Regions from separate parts of the Mixta intestinalis genome, predicted to be linked through region 3. Evidence: predicted binding sites of a transcription regulator. Region 3 holds the regulator's gene; each other region holds the start of a gene.
What was found. Region 3 encodes ArgR, which controls arginine synthesis, uptake and breakdown. Its sites were predicted from a motif close to ANTGAATAAAAATACANT; they were not measured.
Positions count from the first base shown of each region.

Region 1: a site for ArgR is predicted at 1,310-1,327, ahead of argA (amino-acid N-acetyltransferase). Genes of this name have one in related genera too.
Region 2: a site for ArgR is predicted at 1,341-1,358, ahead of argC (N-acetyl-gamma-glutamyl-phosphate reductase). Genes of this name have one in related genera too.

Region 1 is NZ_CP028271.1:2,787,908-2,790,181, reverse strand. It holds gene argA (amino-acid N-acetyltransferase) at 1-1,277, opposite strand, end outside; gene amiC (N-acetylmuramoyl-L-alanine amidase AmiC) at 1,511-2,274, shown strand, end outside.
Region 2 is NZ_CP028271.1:3,524,737-3,527,010, forward strand. It holds gene argB (acetylglutamate kinase) at 1-208, opposite strand, end outside; gene argC (N-acetyl-gamma-glutamyl-phosphate reductase) at 222-1,226, opposite strand; gene argE (acetylornithine deacetylase) at 1,405-2,274, shown strand, end outside.
Region 3 is NZ_CP028271.1:4,289,378-4,291,651, forward strand. It holds gene yhcN (peroxide/acid stress response protein YhcN) at 12-281, opposite strand; gene yhcN (peroxide/acid stress response protein YhcN) at 392-655, opposite strand; gene argR (transcriptional regulator ArgR) at 1,165-1,635, opposite strand; gene mdh (malate dehydrogenase) at 2,080-2,274, shown strand, end outside.

The DNA.
Region 1 (2,274 bases), 1.5 Mb from region 3:
TGCTTTTTGCTTTCCGGCAGCAGTTCAATATCCACCGGCGTGAAGCCGCGCTCCTGAAACCAGTGAATGCTGCGGGTGGTCAATACAAACAGTTTTTTCAGCCCCAGCTGACGTGCCTGTAACGCGATGCGCTGTAGCAGCGTTTCACCGCGCGATGAGCTGCGATAGTCGGGATGTACCGCTACACAGGCCATTTCGCCAATTTGTTCGTCGGGGAAAGGGTAAAGCGCCGCGCAAGCGATAGTCAGATTGTCGCGTTCGATAATCGTGAATTTATCGATCTCTATTTCCAGCTGCTCGCGCGAACGGCGTACCAGAATGCCCTGCTGTTCCAGCGGGCGAATCAGCTCCAGTATGCCGCCGATATCATTGATGGTGGCGCGGCGAATCTGTTCCGCTGATTCCATCACGATTTGCGTACCGATGCCGTCGCGCGAGAAGAGCTCCTGCAACAGGGCGCCATCTTCCTGATAACTGATAAGGTGACTGCGCCGCACGCCGCTACGGCAGGCTTTTACCGCGCCGCGCAGAAAGCGCACCGTGCCGGAAAGATAATCGCCCCGCTGCTCCAGCGTTTCAATACGCGCCTGCGCATCGTTGGGGAACAGCTCGGAAATAATATTGCCTTCATCATCGGTTGCGCCCTGTTCTGAGCAAAAACCGATCATTTTTTCCGCCTTGAGCTTAATCGCCAGCTGGGTTGCCACCTCTTCTGAGGTGAGATTAAAGCTTTCGCCGGTCACCGAGACGGCTACCGGGCCGATAAGTACGATGGCATTATTATCAAGCTGGCGGTGAATCGCCTCTTCATCAATGCGGCGAATGCGTCCGCTGTGGCAATAATCGATGCCGTCATCGACGCCCAGCGGCTGTGAGATAACGAAGTTGCCGCTAACGACATTAATATGCGCACCCTGTAGCGGCGTATTGCTCAGGCTCATGGAAAGACGTGCGGTGATATCGAGCTGTAGCTGACCAGCCGCCTGCTTCACCAGTTCCAGCGATTGCGCATCGGTAACACGTGTATGTTTGTGATAAACCGGCTCCAGCTGATGCTCCGCCAGGCTGGCATCAATCTGTGGCCGGGCACCGTAAACCACCACCAGCCGGATACCGAGGCTGTGCAGCAGTCCAATATCGTTCACAATGCCGGAGAAGTTTTCATGCTCAATGGCTTCGCCGCCAAGCATAATGACAAATGTCTTTCCCCGGTGGGCGTTGATCCAGGGAACGGAATGACGGAAACCCTGAACCAGTGCAGTGCTACGTTCCTTCACGGCAGACCCTCTTTGCATGAATATTCGGTTTTTTTGTATTTTTATTCTTTTGCTGCGAAGAGTGCAAGCGGCTTTTACCGCAATTTAACACCTTATACAATCTGCCGATAAGGTTAACAGGCTGCATTTTATGGCTTTTTCCGGGTGACAGTGCAAAAGTGAATAGGTTAAAGTTTTCGCCACATTTTTTTTCCCTGGCTTTTTTTTAGACAGAACACAGTATCTGGAGCGGCATGTCCGAGATAAAACCCGTTATCAGCCGTCGTCGGCTGTTGCAAGGCGCTGGAGCGATGTGGTTACTGAGCGTCAGTCGGGTAGGGCTGGCGGCCAATAGTCATATTGTGGCGGTGCGTATCTGGCCCTCTTCCAGCTATTCTCGCCTGACGATTGAATCCAGCGTGCCCCTGAAATATAAGCAGTTTGCGCTCAGCCATCCCGATCGGGTGGTGATTGATATTGAGCACCTGCAGCTGAATCACGTGCTGAAAGGCGTTGGGCAACTGGTACAGAAAAACGATCCCTTTATTAAAACGGCGCGTGTCGGTCAGTTCGATCGCAACACGGTACGCATCGTGTTGGAACTGAAACAAAATGTAGCGCCGCGCCTGTTTACGCTCTCTCCGGTTGCCGGTTTTAAACATCGTCTGGTCATCGATCTTTATGGTGCCTACGACAGTCAGGACGATCCGCTGCTGGCGCTGCTGAAAGATTACAACCAGGGCGATCTGGGGCGCACGCAGCCTGCGGAAGCGCCGTTGCCTGGCAGAGCAGGGCGCGATCGCCCCATCGTTATCATGATCGATCCGGGCCATGGCGGTGAGGATCCCGGCGCGCATGGTCTGCATAAAACCAAAGAGAAGGATATCGTGCTGCAAATCGGGCGTCGTCTGAAGGCGCTAATCGATAAACAGCCGAATATGCGTGCTTACATGACGCGCAATGAAGATGTCTTTATTCCGCTTAAGGTACGTGTGGCAAAAGCACGTAAACAGCGGGC
Region 2 (2,274 bases), 760 kb from region 3:
CAGGCGTAACGCGCAGGCCGTTCTTCTTTTGCACCGGCAGAGAGAGCTTCTTCATCAGCTCATCCACCAGGCAGCCGCCGCCGTGGACGATCAGTAACGGACGCTGATGCGCTTCCCGATAAGCCACCAGCGCGGTAAACAGACGCGCCAGTGCTTCTTCGCTATCGAGCAGCACGCCGCCCAGTTTGATAATCAATGGAGTCGTCATCATATTTATCCGCTTAGATAAGTGACTCGGTTTCCGGGAAACCGAAACGAATATTAAGGCACTGTACAGCCTGCGAGGCCGCGCCTTTCAGCAGGTTATCTTCCGCTGCCACCACGATCAGGTGTTCTCCCTGCACCGCGAAGCCGATATCGCAAAACGGCAGGCCAATCACCGCCTTCAGCGCCGGTACACCCTGTTGATAGAGACGCACCAGCGGTTTGTCCTGATAAGCGTTATGGAACGCTTCCGCTACATCTTCACGGCTGACGCCGGAGCGCAGACGACAGGTAATGGTGGCGAGGATACCGCGAGGAAAATTACCGAGATGCGGAGTGAAGATCACCGGCACGCCAAGATGAGTTTCAATCTCCGGCTGGTGACGATGAGTAAAAATGCCATAGGGTTGCAGGCTGACTTCACAGAAACTGTTATTTATTGACGCCTTGCGGCCTGCGCCGCTTACGCCGCTGGTCGCGTTAATCACCGGCCACTGCGCCTCGCTCAGCAGATCGGCCTCGATTAACGGCTTCAGCGCCAGCTGTGAAGCGGTGGGATAACAACCGGGCACGGCAATCAGCTGCGCCTCTTTAATCGCATCGTGTTGCCACTCCGCCAGGCCGTAAACCGCTTTTTCCAGCCATGCGCTATGCTGATGCGTAAAGCCGTAATAACGTGAATAGAACGCAGGATCGTTGACGCGAAATGCGCCGGAAAGATCGAACACCACGCAACCCGCAGCCAGAAACTGCGGTGCCAGATCGTGGCTGACTTCATGGGCGGTAGCGAGAAACACGACGTCTACTTTATCAGCCCAGGCAGAGGCATCGCTGAGCGGCTCCAGCGTCATATCGACGATGCCTTTCAACTGTGGATGCAGTTCGGAAAGACGTTTTCCCGCATCAGGGCTTTGCGCTGATACCGCTAAAGCGGCTATGTTCATATGCGGATGACGATTCAGAAAGGTTGCCAGCTCTACCCCAGCGTAGCCGCTGGCACCAACAATCAGCGTGTTCAACATCAGGCCGTTTACCTTATTTACTGTCATTCAAACCCGGTGTGCAGCCCATCGCCGCGCGCCCATGAAATCCAACGTGAGCTGGCGGGCTTTTTCATTTCCCATCCTGCGCACGTTATTGTATTTTTATTCACTATTATTGCATGAATATTGATACATCCTAACTCAAGGACCGTCAACAGTGAAGACAAAATTACCGCCTTTTATCGAACTTTATCGCCAGCTGATCGCCACGCCTTCTATCAGCGCCACCGACAGCGCGCTCGATCAAAGCAATGAGGATTTAATCACTCTGCTGGCGGGATGGTTCCGCGATCTCGGCTTTAACGTGGAGGTGCAGCCGGTACCCGGCACACGCCATAAATTCAACATGCTGGCTAAAAGCGGTGAAGGCGCTGGCGGATTGCTGCTGGCGGGCCATACGGATACGGTGCCCTTTGATGATGGACGCTGGACGCGCGATCCCTTCACCCTCGCCGAATATGACAATAAGCTATACGGCTTAGGTACGGCGGATATGAAAGGCTTTTTCGCTTTTATCCTCGATACGCTACGCGATACGGATATCCGTCAGCTAAAGAAACCACTCTATATTCTCGCCACGGCAGATGAGGAAACGACCATGGCGGGCGCAAAATACTTTGCGGAATCCGCCACGCTGCGTCCCGACTGCGCCATCATCGGCGAACCGACCTCGCTGAAACCGGTACGTGCACATAAAGGTCACCTTTCCAACGCCATTCGCGTCGAAGGTCAGTCGGGCCATTCCAGCGATCCGGCTCGTGGCGTCAACGCCATCGAACTTATGCACGAAGCTATCAGCCATCTCATGCTGTTACGCAATACGCTAAAAGAACGCTATCACCATGACGGCTTCGCAATTCCTTATCCTACGATGAATTTTGGTCATATCCACGGCGGCGATGCGGCGAACCGCATCTGTGCCTGCTGCGAACTGCACATGGATATTCGCCCGCTGCCAGGGCTGACGCTTAGCGATTTAGATGAATTGTTGAATGGTGCGCTGGAGCCGGTCAGCGCCCGCTGGCCG
Region 3 (2,274 bases):
TCGACGAGGAATTACTTATAAATCTCTGCCGTGGCGTGGTAGTTGCCGTTGTTATAGGCTTCAACAACGCGATAGGCGGATGCGCCCCGTTTATCGGCCTGTTTTGACAGATGCTGACGAATTGAGGACGGGCTGCCATCTATACCGCTGACGGTGATGGTGCCGATCGACTGTAAGTTTTGGCTGTTGACATCCTGTTGGGTAACCAGGTCGGCAGCGCTGGCACCGAAAGAGAGTACTGATGCCAGACCTAAAGCAGCAAGGGTAAATGTGGTTTTCATATCTTCACTCCAGAGTAGCGTTTATGCGGCAGCCGGGATGGCTTAATAGCGGTTATTATTTCTGGGGCTGCCTGTTTCAGTTGTAGGGTGTGCTGATGCGTCAACGGGGCTTATTTATAAAGCTCGGCGGTAACGTGCCAGGTGTCCTGATTGCGCGCTTCGATAATGCGATAAGCACTGGCACCCTGATTTTCCGCTTTAGTGCTTAACGCCTGATGAATATCCATCGGTACGCCCGCAACGCCGCTCATAGTAACAATGCCTACAGGCTGCATATTTTGGGCTTGTTGAGCACTAACAGATTCTGCTGCCATGGTGCCGAATGACAGGGCGGATAGCAGGCTTACTGCGGCGATGGTAGTGGTAATTTTCATGATTTTTTCCTCGTCTTTTATTTTTCTCTTTTTGATAATGTGATTAACATCACGAAAACAAGTATAGATCTAATAACGTACGAAATTAATATCTGCCTAATAATGTTTTGTTGTAACTCTCTGGCTTCAAGTTATTTTTTTATAACTTAAAGTTATTAAAAGAGGCTATAAATTGTACTTTTACGGTTAAATATTTATCAAAACAGCAACATAAGCGACTTTATCTATTCGTGCTTTGTTTAACGATAGATCTACCTGGTGTGCTGCTTATTAGCAGATTGTTTCTTGATACTATCGTCTCAGTTCAGCATAAAATGCTAAAAATTGGTTGGTGACGAAAATGAAAACGTCAGGCTTATGCCATAGTGTGCTGAGAGAACTGGCGATCGGGGCGGAAAAAAGAGAGGAGAGGCAGTCAGCGGTTTATGACAGAAACAGATGCGGCATACATAGCATACATAAAGGAAACAACGGAGATCATTAGCGTGCAACGCTAATGATCTTCTGGGTTACAGTTCCTGCTCAAACAGCGCCAGAATGGCTTCGTAAAGCTGCTTAACGGTAAAAGCGCGGGCTGGAGTGATAAAGATCGTGTCATCACCGGCAATGGTGCCGAGGATGCCTTCCGCCTTGCCTAAAGAATCAAGCAGACGAGCAATCAGCTGAGCGGCACCGGGGCTGGTATGAATCACCACCAGTGCCTCGTTGTAATCGATATCCAGTACCAGATTTTTTAGCGGCGAGGTGGTAGTGGGCACGCCCAGTTCCGCAGGCAGGCAGTAAACCATCTCCATTTTGGCGTTACGGGTACGTACGGCACCAAACTTGGTTAGCATACGGGAGACTTTCGACTGATTAATGTTGTCGAAGCCTTCTTCCTGCAGGGCGGTCACAATTTCACCCTGCGAGCTGAATTTTTCCTCTTTCAGCAAAGCTTTGAAGGCTTTAATCAGATCTTCTTGTTTCGATGGATTACGCATAGGCTACCGATAATATAAAAATGCAGTGAAGCCCGGCCAGCAGGCGATACATTATTATGCAATTACATGAATTTTTATGCAAATGAACCGCAACGGATAAAGACGTTATGGCGCAGAGGGCGCGCATTTTACCAGAGTTTTGCGCAAGATAAAATTTGCTGCAGCCGCATAGCTATGGCGGAAAAAGTGACAAAGTTGTTATAGAATTGATGTTGTTATGATAAGAACTAACAGCTAAGGTAATATTGTTTAATATTTCAGCATCCGATTACGGTCATTATCTGGCCTGTACGTCATAGCGTCTTTTTCGTCCACTTTACCGGCCGTTTGTGTCCTGAGCCGCAAAATAAGGATGAACTTCTCGCTATTACTCCTCAGGCTATCCAGCATGATAACTCCGCTGGATTCCGGCATTTTTCTGCTCACGATAATAAGGAGTTTAGGATGAAAGTTGCGGTTCTCGGTGCGGCTGGTGGTATCGGCCAGGCACTTGCACTTCTGCTTAAAACCCAGTTACCTGCGGGTTCAGAACTTTCCCTGTACGATATCGCGCCTGTTACGCCCGGTGTGGCTGTTGATTTAAGCCATATCCCTACGCCAGTAAAAATCCAGGGTTTCAGCGGTGAAGATGCCACTCCT